Regions from separate parts of the Priestia sp. VA7 genome, predicted to be linked through region 1. Evidence: riboswitches for the same ligand, from Rfam matches in the RefSeq annotation. Region 1 holds a riboswitch; each other region holds the start of a gene.
The links. A riboswitch is a leader RNA that binds a small molecule or an ion and turns the genes downstream of it on or off. The one in region 1 is predicted to bind S-adenosylmethionine.
Positions count from the first base shown of each region.

Region 2: another riboswitch for S-adenosylmethionine. It lies ahead of mtnK (S-methyl-5-thioribose kinase); the one in region 1 lies ahead of AC0C45_RS22100 (phosphoadenylyl-sulfate reductase).
Region 3: another riboswitch for S-adenosylmethionine. It lies ahead of metK (methionine adenosyltransferase); the one in region 1 lies ahead of AC0C45_RS22100 (phosphoadenylyl-sulfate reductase).

Region 1 is NZ_JBVQPN010000005.1:7,385-12,995, forward strand. It holds gene AC0C45_RS22095 (inorganic phosphate transporter) at 1-1,057, opposite strand, end outside; gene AC0C45_RS22100 (phosphoadenylyl-sulfate reductase) at 1,077-1,790, opposite strand; SAM riboswitch class I at 2,045-2,147, opposite strand; gene cdaS (sporulation-specific diadenylate cyclase CdaS) at 2,461-3,087, shown strand; gene AC0C45_RS22110 (VOC family protein) at 3,185-3,568, shown strand; gene AC0C45_RS22115 (potassium channel family protein) at 3,636-4,424, shown strand; gene AC0C45_RS22120 (YugN-like family protein) at 4,434-4,838, opposite strand; gene AC0C45_RS22125 (hypothetical protein) at 4,892-5,086, opposite strand; gene AC0C45_RS22130 (glucose-6-phosphate isomerase) at 5,217-5,611, opposite strand, start outside.
Region 2 is NZ_JBVQPN010000002.1:634,506-640,116, forward strand. It holds gene AC0C45_RS09720 (PAS domain S-box protein) at 1-705, shown strand, start outside; gene AC0C45_RS09725 (methylated-DNA--[protein]-cysteine S-methyltransferase) at 724-1,227, shown strand; gene AC0C45_RS09730 (hypothetical protein) at 1,228-1,392, opposite strand; gene mtnA (S-methyl-5-thioribose-1-phosphate isomerase) at 1,526-2,584, opposite strand; gene mtnK (S-methyl-5-thioribose kinase) at 2,620-3,792, opposite strand; SAM riboswitch class I at 3,928-4,078, opposite strand; gene AC0C45_RS09745 (carbon-nitrogen family hydrolase) at 4,170-4,952, opposite strand; gene AC0C45_RS09750 (pyridoxal phosphate-dependent aminotransferase) at 5,064-5,611, shown strand, end outside.
Region 3 is NZ_JBVQPN010000001.1:38,664-44,274, forward strand. It holds gene AC0C45_RS00295 (DUF2584 domain-containing protein) at 1-7, shown strand, start outside; gene pckA (phosphoenolpyruvate carboxykinase (ATP)) at 42-1,631, opposite strand; SAM riboswitch class I at 2,006-2,123, shown strand; gene metK (methionine adenosyltransferase) at 2,256-3,458, shown strand; gene AC0C45_RS00310 (glycosyltransferase family 4 protein) at 3,490-4,635, opposite strand; gene AC0C45_RS00315 (phosphatase PAP2 family protein) at 4,654-5,178, opposite strand; gene AC0C45_RS00320 (gamma carbonic anhydrase) at 5,370-5,611, opposite strand, start outside.

The DNA of each region.
Region 1 (5,611 bases):
CCGACTGCAAGCTTGCTCTTTTTCTTCTAGTCGCTCTAGCTAAGCTTAGAACACCTGCTGTGGCAATACATCCGCTAGCTAGCACTACAAATGAATATAAGTCGCTTTCAAGTACTAATTTCACAAGAACATATGAGATTACGAGTGAAAATACAGGGGATACCACCCAAACCTTTAACATTTGAATGACCACTTCGCGCTGTTCTTTCGTGAATCCCGTTTTCGCTGCTCCTATTCCAATAATAGAAGACGTAGTGACCTGTGTAAGCGGTACTGGCAAACCAAACAGTGAAGCGACTGTGACAAGAGAAGCACCAGTACCCGAGATAATGCACCCTTCCCCTACAGAATAGCGAGTAATTTTTTTCCCGTTTGTTTCAATAACTCGGCCTCCTAGTAAAAGAGCTCCGAGCGCCACTGCCAATCCTCCTGCTATGACACCCGTTGTGGCATCCATTAATCCAGCTCCTACTAGAGGACCGACAGCATTTGCCACGTTATTCATTCCAGCTGAGAAGGCTTCAAAGAATCCCGTCGCTATAACTAAAATCGTTAAAACTCTTTTCCACTTTCCCTCTGCTTCTTTTTTATGCGCTCTGCGTTTTATCACTTTTCCAATCAAAAAAGCAATGACAAATGAAACCAGCGGAACAATAATCCAAAAAGACATGACAACTAAAAGTTTTTCCACATACAGAGATTGATAAGCTACGCCTACTCCAACAACTGAACCAACCGTTACTTCACTTGTTGATAGAGGAATACCAATTAAATTCGCGAAAAAGAGTGACAGCGTTGCAGCAGCCAGAATGATAATAACTAATTCTACTGACAGCAATTTTTCAGGTATGATACCTGAACTGATAGTTTTTACCACCTCGCCGCCTCCGATAATGGCTCCGAGCACAATACCTATAGCACAGATGAACAGGGCTACTCTTTTCTTTTTAATCGCACCGGAGCCGTATGAAACGCCCATAGCTGCTGCTGCACCACTTGCTCCAATATTCATTGCAAAAAAAAGCGCAATGATAAAGGCAACATATAAAAGCATCATTTATTCAGCTCTTTCGTATTTAAGATTCGTGTAATCCGCATTCAACTTTTTGTGTACCTGCCCATCTTCCTGAACGTAAATCGTCTACATTGTAGGCAGGTGCGGTACAGGGCTCACAGCCAATACTTGGGTAGCCTTGATCATGAAGTTTGTTATATGGTAAATCATGCTTATACACATAGCGCCAAACTTCTTTCCAGGACCAATGAATTAACGGGCAGACTTTCACTTTCTTGAATTTCTCATCTTTATTAAAATAATTCGTGTTGGCACGAGATTCAGACTGCTCGCGTCTCAAACCAGAAATCCACGCATCATAAGGAGCAAGAGATTCCCTTAGCGGGATGATTTTTCGAATTTGACAGCATAGGTTAGGCTGACTCTTCCAAAGTTCATCTCCATGTTTCTCAGCTTGTTCTGCAAGCGTTAAATCCGGTTTTTTCATACGAATACGCAAATCAGGAAAGCGTTCTTTAATTGCATCAATTACTTCATATGTTTCTTTAAAATGAACGCCCGTATCTAAAAAGACGATTTCAGCATCTTTTTTCACTTTTGAAATTAAATCAATTAACACGATCCCCTCGATACCAAAGCTTGATGCGTAAATAATTGAATCTCCGTAGGTATCATACGCCCACTGCAATGCTGAAAGGGCTCCTTTTGTTTCATCTTCACTGTCGAACTCTGGAAATGTATCACTCCAGTTTTCGTACGTATATAAGTCTGCCATTTTCTTCACTCCAATTCTTAGTTATCCGCGTTATCCAATAAAAAAAGACGGTTTTACCCACTAGAATTGGATAAAACCGCCTCTAGTGTGTCTAGTCAGCGAAACTATTTAATTCTTACTTTGCTTCAACATGCTCAAAGATTTGTTTTAAGTCGGGGGTTACAGTCATTGGTGTCCCTCCTCAAATTATCGCTTGCGCTATATCAAAATAAAAAGTCTTCCATATTGAAAGACTGGGTAGGCAATAATTTTTCACCTTATCTTTCAAAATGATACACACTTTGCTGGAATTAGCACCTTGCTAAGCAGGTTGCCGGGGTTCAGCGGGCCAGATCCCTCCACCACTCTTGATAAGCATTTTTTAAAAATTTTAGCATATTTAGAATATTTGTCAACATTAAAAATCATATATCCGATAAGAAAACTATACTTTAAATTCACAGAAATATCTATACTTTTATTTAAAACAACATATGTAAATTTAACCCAAATGTGAACGTATCAGTTTATAAAACGCTTTCTTTTTTCTCCAACTTTTTATATTCTCTTGCTAAATAAAACACAAAACCTCTCTATAAAATTAATAAGGGATTTATAAGCTTTACGGATAATTCACCCACATTAGCACACATTACAGATAACACTGACTGACAGATAGGAGCTATATAAGATGGAGAGACAACCCTTTCAATTAGACGATACAATTAAAAATAATGTGCGAACATATTTACAGCAGATTTCAACTGAAGCCTCTAATTTAATTAAACATTTAGACACGAGTGATCATTGTATCCTATGTGATTTTGAGGAGATGCGAAAGTTATTTCAAGATGTTCAAGCTACGGCTGCCTCTTATTATTTGCGTCATTATCTATCGCCTTATACATTTGAATATGCTGCTCTGTCCTTAGCTATTCATAACCTTTCTGAGAAACGTCACGGCGCTTTAATTGTCATTGAACGGGAACAAAATGTAGACTCTCTTATTCAAAAAGGAATCCCTATTCAAGCTCCTGTCAGCGCTACGCTAGTTGAGACGCTGTTCTATCCAGGGACACCCTTACATGACGGAGCCGTCTTGATTAGAAATAATCAGCTTATCTCAGCTGCTAATGTTTTACCTCTCTCGTCTATTATTTCAACGACCAAAAAATTGGGAACACGCCACCGTGCAGCCATTGGAATGTCGGAAAAATCGGATGCATTAATTTTAGTTGTATCTGAAGAAACAGGCAAAATTTCGTTTGCTCTTGATGGAAGCCTCTACCCTATTCACTCCAGCAAAAATATGATTTAAGAGCCCTTTCCTGATAAGCAGCCCTATCTTGACTTCTATATCCTTTCTCTTTAATATATTTCATAGTTTTTACATACTATAGATACGGGTGATGCATATGACAATTTTAAAATTTGAACATGTAGGCGTTCAAGTAAAGGATATAGAAGAATCTATTGAGTTCTATACGCAAAAAGTGGGATTAGAGCTCATCGAAACACTACCACATACCGATCCATCTTTGAAGCTAGCTTTTCTAGGTTTAGAAGGCAATGTAATCGTAGAGTTAATTCAAGGGTATAACTCAAGCTTACCTAACGAAGGTAAAGTTCATCATTTTGCCCTGGCAGTAGACGGAATTGAAGAGGAGTTTGAGCGTTTAAAATCAGCAGGCGTTTCATTTGTTGAAGAAAACATTGTAACTTTGCCAAATGGAGCAAGATACTTATTTTTCTACGGTCCAGACAAAGAATGGATTGAATATTACGAAGTAAAAAGATAAAGATATCTTATACCTTCAGTAGAAAATGGTCATACTGTGGTTATGACTAATCACTGGAGGTTTTTTTATGATGGAATGGCTATTATTTCGACTTTTTCGTCGTTCTATTTTAGTGCGGCTTCTTTTTATTATCGGCTGCCTTGTTCTGCTTTTCGGCATGCTTATACATTTCCTAGAGCCGCAAACGTTTGGGAATGTGTTTGAAGGAATTTGGTGGGTTATTATTACAATTTCTACTATAGGGTACGGTGATTTTGCTCCGACCACTACGATTGGAAGGTTAGCTGCAATTATTTTAGTCCTGATCGGAACGGGATTTATTACTACTTATTTTGTTACGCTTTCTAAAATTGCTGTTTCCGCTGAGAGCGCTTATTTGGAAGGGAATTTAAAATTTTATGGAAAAGATCACTTTATCGTTGTTGGGTGGAATGAGCGCGCCAAACTCGTGTTAGAGTCTTATCGCGACGCATTTCATAAAGAAGACATTGTTCTTATCGACGACTCTCTGACTAAAAATCCCATGATTTGTGATCGCGTTCATTTTATTAAAGGAAGTCCCTCTCATTATGAAGTATTAGAACTTGCCAACGCTCGGTACGCAAAAAAAGTGCTGATTACTGCCGATCAACATAAGACAGAAGAATATGCAGACATGAATACGATTGTTACGTTAGTCGCTCTGCAAGGATTGAACCCTTCTATTTACAGCATCGTTGAACTGTTAACAAAAAAGCATATTCAAAATGCACAAAATTTGGGGGTGAATGAAATGATTAAAACAAACGAGTTGATTAGTCAAGTCATGTACGAACATATTTTTGTGAAAAAAGTAGAGAGTTTAAAAAAAGAATAGTTCCTTCAATTACTGAAGCAGCGCATCTTCTGCCTCTCTAATTAGCTCTTCTCCTAAGCTGATATACTTTTCTGGAAATGAAGCGTCTGCGTCTTGGGGTTCTGCAAACTGATTAAATGAAGCACTCACATTTCCATTGTGAACATCGTCGTCTAGACCAATTTGATATTTATGTGAAAGTAAAAATGGCGTGCCAATCTGTACGGTTGTTCCTTTAGAATCCAGCTCTCCATTCGTAGCTGTAAACGGGATACGTAAAAATTGATAGCCGACTTCATCATTCATCTTATAGTCGAATGAACCATGGTCATAATCCCAATTCCCTCCAATGTTATACCCAAGCGGCTTAAGCGTTTTTTCTAATTCATAAAGCTTGAATAATGTGCCCTCTAATCTTGAAGATAATTCAATCATGTTATCCCTCCTCTGTTTTAACATGTCCTTTTTCCAGCGTTTTATCCTTTATCTCAAAAGCAAAAAAGAGATTGAGATATAACTAAATGAATCCAACCTAAAGACGAACAAACTGGATAAAGTAGCTCGTATAAATCGCTTGTGACACCGTGATGTCCGTGCAAGGCTTCGCTTTCCGCGGGCGGGCGCTGAGCCCCCTCGTCGCTTGCGCTTTTCCCGCAGGAGTCTCCGCCTTGCCCTCCAATCAACTGCTAGAAGGACCTAAACAGATGAAACTATATTCACCATAACAAAAAAAACGAACCACTAATCAAACATGTTGATCAATGGTTCGTTTTTCACTTGGGCTAAAATACTTTTGTACCGCCCTCTTTTTACTTATTTCAAACGCTTTTCTAATTCTGCTTTTTTCTCTTCAAAACCAGGTTTTCCAAGAAGAGCAAACATATTTACTTTGTATGCTTCTACTCCCGGCTGATCGAATGGGTTTACGCCTAATAAATAGCCGCTGATTGCACATGCTTTTTCGAAGAAATATACAACATATCCGAACGTATACTCATCTAGCGCAGGAATGTTCACAACTAAGTTTGGAACGCCTCCATCTGTGTGAGCAAGCATTGTACCTTGGAACGCTTTTTTATTTACAAAGTCAACTGTTTCACCAGCTAAGTAATTTAATCCATCTAAGTCCGCTGCATCTTCTTCAATTGTTAGCTCATGACGAGAATCTTGAACTTGTACAATTGTTTCAAAAATATCACGGCGACCTT
Region 2 (5,611 bases), on a different contig from region 1:
CTTTTAAGAGACGTAACGGAACGAAATCAAATGCAAGAGCAGATTCGAAAATCGGATACGCTTCAAGTAGTCGGACAGTTAGCAGCTGGGATTGCGCATGAAATCCGCAACCCGATGACAGCTTTAAAAGGGTTTGTTCAGCTGTTAGAAAGCAGCATTCAAGAAGACCACTCTCTTTATTTTGATATTATTAAATCTGAATTAAAAAGAATTGAAACCATTATTACAGAGTTTCTCGTACTCGCTAAGCCACAGGCCGTAAAGTTTGAAAAGAAAAATCTAGCTGCGGTTGTTAAAGAAACGATTGATTTATTAAATGCTCAAGCGCTTTTAGAAAATATTCAGTTTGAACTAAGTGTGTCTCCTCAGCTGCCAATGGTGTACTGCGAGCCGAACCAGATTAAGCAAGTACTAATAAATGTCATTAAAAATGCAATTGAAGTCACGTCAAACGGAGGAAGAATTATTGTTGAAGTCTACTCTACAGAGCCGCACTACGTGACGGTCTCCATTCGAGATCAAGGGGATGGAATGCCCGAAGAGCGCATCAAGCGCTTAGGAGAACCATTTTATACGACAAAAGAAAAAGGAACGGGACTCGGTTTGATGGTCTCATATAAAATTATCGAAGAACATAAAGGGCGAATTGAAGTGGAAAGCAAAATAGGAGAAGGCACAGCTTTTCATGTTATTCTTCCAGCTTAATTAGAAAGGATAAAAAATATGTACTACGGAGAAATGAATTTATTTTCTGATTTGAAAATTTATATTGTAGCCTCGGAAACAGGGGTTCAACATATTTGGTTTGATAGCGATGATCATAATGAGCAGCTTAAAGAACTTGTCCATGACGAGAATTATCACCATGTGAAAGAAGCGAAGCGACAGCTGGAGGATTATGCTGAAGGGCGCACGCTAACATTTGATTTGCCTTTGGATATAAAAGGAACAGACTTCCAAAAAGAAGTGTGGCTAACGCTTAAAGGTATACCTTATGGACAAACGTGGTCTTATAGTGATGTAGCGGAGTCTGTTAATCGCTCTAAAGCCGTAAGGGCTGTGGGACAAGCGAATCGTCGAAATCCACTGCCTATTATTTTACCTTGTCACCGTGTGATTGGAAAAAATGGAGCTTTAACAGGTTATGCAGGCTCCCAAACTCATATAAAAGAGAAACTATTAATGCTTGAAAGAAATGTAGCAAAAGGCGCTCTGGAGTTAAAATAACTATTCACCGTCCAATTTCCAGCCTTCTCCCTGCACAAAAACACCGTCAATTTGCTGAGGAGAAGGGAGGGAATTTAGTTCTTCATCTTTGGATAAATCGAATAGCTGATAGTGCTGCTTACGATTCAGCGCTTTGTTTTTATCTGTTTTTTGCTCTGAACTCATATTTACTCCCCCTTATTCAAAAAGAATCCCCTATAATATATGTAGAAAAAGAAGAGAGTACTGTTACAATTGTGTTACAAATGCAGGTGGAAACCAGTGCTCAACAAAAAAAGCCGCATAGCAGCGGCTTTTTTTATTGAGCAGATTGCAGCAAAACTTTTTGAATGGATTCCAAAGACGGGGAATGGATAATTCCATGCTCTGTAATAATGGCCGTAATCAGTTCGCTTGGCGTCACATCAAAAGCTGGATTGTACACAGAGATTCCGTCTGGAGCAATTTGTGTATCTCCAATGTGCGTTACTTCTTTAGGTGAACGTTCTTCAATAGGGATGCTGCTGCCGTCTTGAATAGATAAATCAAATGTGGACTGCGGCGCTGCTACGTAAAATGGAATACCGAATGCTTTCGCTAAAAGAGCAAGTCCATATGTTCCAATTTTGTTAGCCGTATCGCCATTTGCTGCAATGCGGTCAGCACCTACAATAATCCCATTAATTCCTTTTGTTTTAATGGTATGAGCGGCCATATTATCCGTAATCAGCGTCACGTCCACTTCCGACTGCTGAAGTTCCCAGGCTGTTAAGCGAGAACCTTGAAGAACGGGTCTTGTTTCACAGGCAAATACTTCAAGCGGAATATCACGCTGCTTAGACAAGTGAAAAGGTGCTAAGGCTGTTCCATAATAAGCTGTAGCAATTGAACCAGCATTACATATTGTCATGATTTTATCCTTCTTTTTAAATAAAGAAAGAGCATAATCCCCAATTCGGTAGCACGTTTCTTCATCTTCTACTTGAATTTGAATAGCTTCATGAACAACTTTTGTTTTAGCTTCATTAACGGACGAAGCGGATTCAGCGCTTTTCGCTACGCGCTCCAATGCCCAAAATAAATTGACGGCAGTAGGGCGTGAGCTAGCTAAATACTGTTGATCAAGAGCTAGCTTTTTGTTAAATTCCTTGACTGAATCTGTGTCATAGCTAAGCGCAGAAAGAGCAAGACCAAAAGCCGCCGTAATGCCAATTGCAGGGGCTCCGCGTACTTTCAAGGTAGTGATAGCATCCCATACGTCTTTAATGGTTTGCAGCTTAATATATTCAACGTTGCCAGGAAGCTGCTGCTGATCTAATAAAGTAATATATGATTCATTCCATTCCACTGAGCGCGGAAGTGATAGTGTATTTGTCATGCTGATACCGATCCTTTCATTGTGTACATTATTCGTTATCGAAGTAAATGTTCAAATTCATTTGGTGAAACGTCTTGTTGGTGCAGAAGCAAATAGCGTCCAATTTTTAACGCAGTACGTTTAGCGTTAATTTTTCTTTCCTCTGAAGAAATTTCGTCTAAGTCCGCCACGTGAGCTAAGCCAATCGTACGTCGAATGATTTCACATCCTGCATATCCAACAGCATCTTGCCACGTTTGCGTTAAAATTTCATGTAATAAGCGCTCATCTTTAGCGAAAGGTTCAGTGTTTTCAGAATGCCAAAGCGCAGTAAAGGTATCTTTGAATACGTTCCATGTGTTCGTAATGTGTGCAAATAACGGTTCGCGATTTGTTTCTCGAGAAAGAGCATTTAAAAATAAATTCGCAACAAATTGCCCTAAATCGAATCCAAACGGACCGTAAAAAGCAAACTCTGGATCAATCACTTTCGTTTCTTGACTGCTAGCAAAGATGCTGCCTGTATGTAAATCACCGTGGATTAGCGTTTGCGCATTTGTTAAAAATTTATATTTTAATTTTGCTGCTTGTAGCTTTACATCACCATCATTCCACAATTCTTCTACATCAGGACGCAGCGCTTTTTCAAATTCATTTGTATCAATATCAAAAAAAGGATCTGTAAAAACTAAATCTTCCGTAATATTGCATAAGTCGGGGTTGCTGTACTTAACAACTTCTTCTTTTTTATCCTGAGGTTTTAAGGCGAAATCAGACGTTTTGAACGCAATATGTCCTAAAAAAGAACCGATATGCTGTGAGAGCAGAGGATAACTTTCACCTTGAATAAGTCCGGCGCGAGAAATCGTTAAGTGAGACAGGTCTTCCATGACCGTAACAGCAAGCGTTTCATCGTGGTAATAAACAGCGGGCACAAGTTCTGGCGTAAATGCACCGAATTGCTTGAGCGCATTGCTTTCAATTGTGGCACGGTTCAAGGATAGAGGCCAGCTTTCGCCTACAACTTTTGCATAGGGAAGCGCTTGTTTGACGATAATGGATTTATTCGTTTGATCATTTATGATGTGAAAGACAAGATTTAAGTTGCCGTCACCAATTTCACGGGCAGTCAGTGCTTCTGTGGCATCAAAAAGACCTAGCTTTTTCACAAGTTTGATTGCTGAAATTTCTGTTAAAGGGTGATACTTCTCTGTTTTTGTTATTGACATCGGAATCCCTCCATAGTTTATTAAACTGATTTGTTTACTAAGTTAATAGGTTTAAGAATATATGGAGGCTTTTATAATTTTAGAAAATATAAAAGCCTCTTTCGTTGGAAAGAGGCTTGATTGTAGTGTTCAAACCTCTTATCTGCCAGAAAAAATTACTTTCTGTTGGAATTAGCACCGTGCCTTTGTAAAACATGTTTTACGGGTGTGATCCATCTTAGGATGGAATGACGGTCGGTTGCTGGGCTTCACAGGGCCAAATCCCTCAGCCAACTCTTGATAAGAGTACGATTACTTATTCAATTTTGATTTGTTTGAATATTTTATGATATCTGGTGAAAATCGTATCATGCAAAAAAACGGCTGTCAATACATAATTAATAAAATTCTGTACGGCGATCTGTAAAGACGGGAATTTGTTTACGAATTTCTTTTACAAGTTCCAGGTTAACGTCAGCACTTAAAAGTTCTTCGCTATCGCCAGCTTCAGCGATTATTTCTCCCCACGGATCGATGACTAAGGAATGTCCGGCAAATGTGTTATTAGGATCTTGGCCTACACGATTACATGCGATTACATAGCATTGATTTTCGATTGCACGGCTAATGAGCAGGGCTTTCCAGTGGGCAAGTCTTGGAGCCGGCCACTGAGCGACAACAAACAAGACTTCTGCTCCGCTGCTAGTATGAACCCGTATCCATTCTGGGAAACGAATATCGTAACAAATAACTCCTGCGCACAGTGACTGTTCAAGTGTAAAAAGGTTTTTTGCTGTTCCTGCTTCTAAATACAGGTGTTCATCCATTAATTTAAATAAGTGCAGTTTACTGTATTGTGATACTTCACGACCTTTTCGGTCAAAAATATACATCGTATTCGTGACGCCTTGCTCTGTTTTTTTCGCGATCGAACCTCCCACAATATTTACTTCGTTCGTTTTAGCAAACTGAGAGATTAATTGCTTGGCTTGCTGCCCTTCATCATCTGCAATTTCGTCTAGCCGCGTCAAATCATAGGCTGTATCCCATAGCTCAGGAAGCACAAGGATATCAGGGTTTTCTTTCAGGGCTTCCGTCATCTTTTGTTCGATATATTTTCGGTTTTTAGTTGGGTTTCCAAACGCAATATCAAGCTGCAAACACGTAATTTTTACACTCACTTTATCATCCGTCCTTTTTTAGTAGTTGAAAAAAATGACTTTACAAGTTGAGTATTACAATATATTATTTGTGACTAGAATTTCAAGAATTTTTTGAGAAGGTGTGCGATGATGAAACAATTTGAGCAATCGGAACTATTAAAAAGTTTACCAAAACAATTTTTTGCATCACTTGTGGGCAAGGTAGGAAAAGTAATGGCCCAAGGGCACGACGTTATTAACTTAGGGCAGGGAAATCCTGATCAGCCTACTCCTTCACATATTGTAGAAACACTGCAAAAAGCAAGTGCTAATCCTATGCATCATAAATATTCTCCATTTCGGGGGCACCAGTTTTTAAAAGAGGCCGTGGCGACTTTTTATAAACGAGAATATGGCGTTGATGTGGATCCTGAAAAAGAAGTAGCTATTTTATTTGGCGGAAAGGGTGGACTTGTTGAAATCCCGCAGTGCTTGTTAAATCCTGGAGATACGGTGCTGGTTCCAGATCCTGGATATCCTGACTACTGGTCTGGAGTAGAGCTTGCAAAAGCCAAGATGGAAGTGATGCCTCTCACGGCTGAAAATCATTTTCTACCCGTATACGAAGAGATAAGTGAACGTGCTAAAGAACAGGCAAAGCTCATGTTTTTAAACTATCCGAATAATCCTACTGGTGC
Region 3 (5,611 bases), on a different contig from region 1:
TAACTAAAAAACCGATCGTCTCTAAGACGATCGGTTTTTTATTAGACCCTAGGTCCGCCTAATGTTGAAATATCAGATGCCACATCATTAAAACGCTTGAAATTAGCTTTGAATTTAGCAGCAAGCTCAGTTGCTTTTTGATTATAAGCTGTTGCATCGTTCCAGGCTTTAGAAGGCTGAAGCACTTCATCAGGAACTCCCGGAACATGAGTTGGAATCGATAAACCAAAAATAGCGTCTGTTACTGTTTCGGTATTAGCTAGTTCTCCTTCAAGGGCTGCTTGAACCATAGCTCGAGTGTAACTTAACTTCATTCGTTCGCCGATGCCGTATTCACCACCGGTCCATCCAGTATTTACAAGGTAGACATTTACATTATGTTCATCGATTTTCTTTCCTAGCATTTCTGCATAAGTTGTTGGAGCAAGAGGTAAGAAAGGCTCACCAAAGCATGTAGAGAAAGTAGCCTGTGGCGATGTTACGCCGCGCTCTGTTCCAGCTAACTTACTAGTGTATCCGCTCAGAAAATGGTACATCGCTTGTTCTTTTGTAAGCTTGCTGATTGGAGGCAAGACGCCGAAAGCATCAGCAGTTAAAAAGACAATAGCTGTAGGGTGCCCAGCAACGCTTGGCAATACCGTATTATCAATAGAGTCAATTGAATAAGCGGCACGAGTATTCTCTGTTAAACTATTATCATTGTAATCTGCTACTTTCGTATTTTGATTTAACACTACATTTTCCAGTACGGCGCCGAAGCGAATTGCATTGAAAATTTGCGGTTCTTTTTCTTCGGAAAGCTGAATGCACTTCGCGTAGCATCCTCCTTCAATATTAAATACACCAGAGCTTGACCAACCGTGCTCATCATCTCCGATTAAACGACGGTTTGCATCAGCAGAAAGCGTTGTTTTACCCGTTCCAGATAAACCAAAGAATAATGCAACGTCACCTTCTTCTCCTACGTTGGCAGAACAGTGCATGGATAGAATATTGTTTTGAGGAAGCAAGAAGTTCATCACTGAGAAAATAGATTTTTTCATTTCACCAGCGTATTCAGTTCCTCCAATTAGCACAATGCGTCGCTCTAACGAAAGAATAATGAAGGTTTCAGAATTCGTCCCGTCTGTTTCAGGATCAGCTTTGAACGTTGGAGCTGCTACAATTGTAAACGGCTTCACATCATCATTTGTTTTTTGTTCGGCTGAAGGGCGAATGAATAACTGCTGAGCGAATAGGTTGTGCCATGCAAATTCATTAACTACTTGAATTGGTAACTGATACTTTTTATCAGCTCCAGCATATCCATTAAAAACAAAAAGTTCATCCTGCTTCTTTAAGTGGTTTAAGACTTTTTTGTATAGCGCATCGAATCGCTGAGCAGAAATTGGCTGATTGACAGGTCCCCATTCAACCGTTTTTGAAGACACAGCATCGCTTACAATAAATTTATCTAAAGGAGAGCGACCTGTATATTTTCCGGTTTCGACTGACACAGCACCTGTAGAAGTCAACGTTCCTTCGCGTCGAGCTAGAATTTTTTCAACAAGTTGTGGAACAGATAATTGGTGTTTTGTTGTTTTTAATTGAAGCAAACCATTTAATTCGATAGACATATCAACAGTACTCATGTGCACTACCTTCCTTTTTTAGCTATTATTTATTCATTAATGTTTGAAATTTATAATTAGTATAACACATTTATTTAATTATTCTATACTATTTAACTAAAAATGTTTGTGTATTATAAAAAAATGTACATTATACCTATTTTGGACACCTGTATATGTGCTAGGAGAGAAAAAAGTGAAGCTATTTTAAGTGAAAGCCTCATTTTGATCTGTCTTATTAACTAAACTTAGTGATGATTCTTAATAAGGTGTACTATTTCGGAATTTGAGTATGTTACATTAAAACAGATTCAAACATAAAGAGATGATTTCCATTTGAATGTTGTTGACAGTGAAGCGCTTTTTCATGTATTATATGTCCTTGAACGGATACTCTCTTATCCCGAGCTGGTGGAGGGACAGGCCCTATGAAACCCAGCAACCATCGTCATTTTTTTGTGTAGACGATAAGGTGCTAACCTGATGCAAGGGCACAACCTTGATCGATAAGAGTGAAAGGCTTATGTAGAATTTGATACCTTTCCTCGATACAAGGAAAGGTTTTTTTATATTTTTTAGCGTGTAATGAAAATAAGGGAATGAGTACCGTATCACAATGTATCGTATTTATAAGGAGGAAAACTGATGTCAACACAACGTCGTCTGTTCACGTCAGAATCTGTTACAGAGGGACATCCCGATAAAATTTGTGACCAAATTTCTGACTCAATTCTTGATGCTATCCTAGCAAAGGATCCAAATGCTCGTGTTGCTTGTGAAACAAGCGTAACAACTGGTTTAGTTTTAGTAAGTGGTGAAATTACAACTTCTACTTACGTGGATATTCCTAAAACAGTTCGCGAAACAATTAAAGGAATTGGCTATACTCGTGCAAAATACGGATTTGATGCTGAAACTTGTGCAGTATTAACATCTATCGACGAGCAGTCAGCTGATATCGCTGCTGGTGTAGACCAAGCGTTAGAAGCACGTGAAGGTCAAATGTCAGATGAAGAAATCGAAGCAATCGGAGCTGGAGACCAAGGCTTAATGTTTGGTTATGCATGTAACGAAACAAAAGAATTAATGCCTCTTCCAATTTCATTAGCTCATAAACTTGCTCGCCGTCTAACAGAAGTACGTAAAGAAGAAATTCTTCCTTACCTTCGCCCGGATGGTAAAACACAAGTAACAGTTGAATATGATGAAAACAACAAACCTGTTCGCATCGATACAATTGTTATTTCAACTCAGCATCATCCAGAAGTAACGTTAGAGCAAATTCAACGTAACTTAAAAGAATATGTTATTAATCCAGTTGTTCCAAACGAGTTAATTGATGAAAATACAAAGTATTTCATTAACCCAACAGGCCGTTTCGTAATCGGCGGTCCTCAAGGAGATGCTGGTTTAACTGGTCGTAAAATTATCGTTGATACTTACGGCGGATATGCTCGTCATGGCGGCGGTGCATTCTCTGGTAAGGACGCAACAAAAGTAGACCGTTCAGCAGCTTATGCAGCTCGTTATGTTGCGAAAAACATTGTAGCAGCTGATCTTGCTGATAAATGTGAAGTACAACTAGCATATGCGATTGGTGTTGCACAACCAGTATCTATTTCAATTGATACATTCGGTACAGGAAAAGTTTCTGAAGAAGTACTAGTAGACGTAGTACGCAAAAACTTTGACCTACGTCCAGCAGGCATCATTAAAATGCTTGATTTACGTCGCCCAATTTATAAGCAAACAGCAGCTTACGGCCACTTTGGTCGTACGGATGTGGAGCTTCCTTGGGAGTTCACAGACAAAGCGGAAGCATTAAAAACTCAAGCTTTAGCTAAATAATAAAAAAATCTCCGTGAAAACGGAGATTTTTTTATGCCCATTGAATACCTGCAGCAGATTTTTCTACGACGCCTTCATATTCTGAAAGCAAATGCTGAAAAATGGCGTCCCATGATTGAGTAAGAGCATAGTGTCTCGCTGCATGGCCAAAGTGAAGCCGCTGGTGCAAATCATCGAGTAAACCTGTAATAGCCGAACTGAATTCTTCTAAGGAGTGAGGTTTGCAAAGGTAGCCGTTTCGCCCGTGCTGAACCATCTGTTTAACTCCTCCTGCATTTGCTGCCACTACAGGAGTTCCAGAAGCAAGAGACTCCAGTACAACATTTCCGAAGGTTTCTGTTTCTGAAGGAAAAACAAACAAATCAGATGATGAATAGATATGAGCAAGTTGCTTACCTTCAAGGAAGCCTGTAAATGTCATATGCTCAGATGCTTGCTGTTGCATTTGTTCTTTTAAAGGGCCGTCTCCCACAATAACCCAGTGAATTTGATGGCGGATATGATCAGGTAGAGATCGTGCAATTTTTATTAAAAAATCAGCGTTCTTTTCTTTAGCTAATCTTCCTACATATGTTAAAATGTAGGGCTTTTTAATATTATATTTAATACGAATATCGAAGCGGTCATAGTGGGGATGAAATAATTTATGATTTACTCCTCGCGACCAAATAGATACGTTGTGAAACCCTTGTTCTTCTAGCTGCTGTTTGGTCACTTCAGAGGGAGCGAATATTTTTTGTACAGGTTTATAAAACCATTTCATATATTTTTGCAGTGGTACACGCATTTTTTCAAGTTCATAGTGAGATAAATAATCATCAAAATTGGTATGATAAGAGCCGACAAGAGGAACACCTAATCTTTTCCCGTAATAGGAGCCGCAAAGCCCCATTGTAAAAGGAGTGGCCAAATGAATAATAGAAGGATTGAATTCCTGCAGCTGCTTTTTAATTTTTAGAACGTTTGGCAATGAAAAGCGGCTGTTTGGATAAAGGAAAAACGGCATGCTGGGCGAACGGTGAACATACGTTGAAAATGACTGATCATGAGCAAATTCAGGAGCAAATACCTGGATGGGAATTTGCTTTGATTTGACATACTGGGTAAACTGATAAAGTGTTTTAGCAGCTCCGTTAACTTCTGGAGCAAATGTATCCGTAAATAAAGCAATTCTCATTAGTACTCCTCCTATCAATTAAGTTAAAAATATGTTCAGTGACACAGCACCTGAAAAGATGCCCAGTATCAGGCCTACCATGACATCCGTCGGATAGTGCAGACCGAGATAAATTCTTGAAATTCCTACCGTTACTGCAAGAGGCAAAAGAACGGTAGTGAAGGCTGGATAAACAATCATAAGAGGGGTAACCAACGAAAAAATAGCTGTTGTATGCCCAGATGGAAATGAATGATCTTTTAATGGATTTTCTAATACTTTTGTATATTTTAATTGAATATAAGGTCGTTTTCTCGGATATAGTTTTTTAGCAATGGCGACAGGAATATGACTAACGGCTAGAGAAAACGCACAAGCGTAAGCGACAGATGAAGGATGCAGAAATAGCAGCAAGCACGCTATCACAATGGTAAACGTGGCTCCGCCAGCGTGAGTTAGTAAACGTAAAAATCTATTTAAGTGCTTTCGATCAAAATGTTGGTTTACGCTTTTGAATAATCGACATTCGGCATCATATACATACTGAATTAACTTGGCTTTCATAGAGTCGCTCCCTTTTCAATAAATACGTCTTTATTACTCAGTTTAATCTTTAATTGTGTAGGCAGTACTAAAGCGATGTAAATTAATATGGAAATTTCTTTACAATTGTGGAGAGAATAGAGCATGATTGGAGAGTTTGTGGAGATAATAAAAAAATTCCCTCAGTATGGCTTTCTGAGGGAACGTTTCCTTTATAATGAAGAATCAGATTTCTTAATAGATTTATAATACTGCCCTTTTTCTACATATTCTGTACGAATGCGCTGCATATCTTTTAAATCCTCTTCTGTCAGAGTGCGGATCACTTTAGCAGGTCGGCCGAGTGTGAGAGTATTAGGGGGTATTTTTTTACCGGGAGGCACTAAGCTTCCAGCACCGATAAAAGCACCTTCACCAATTTCCGCCCCGTCTAAAATAATAGAACCCATGCCAA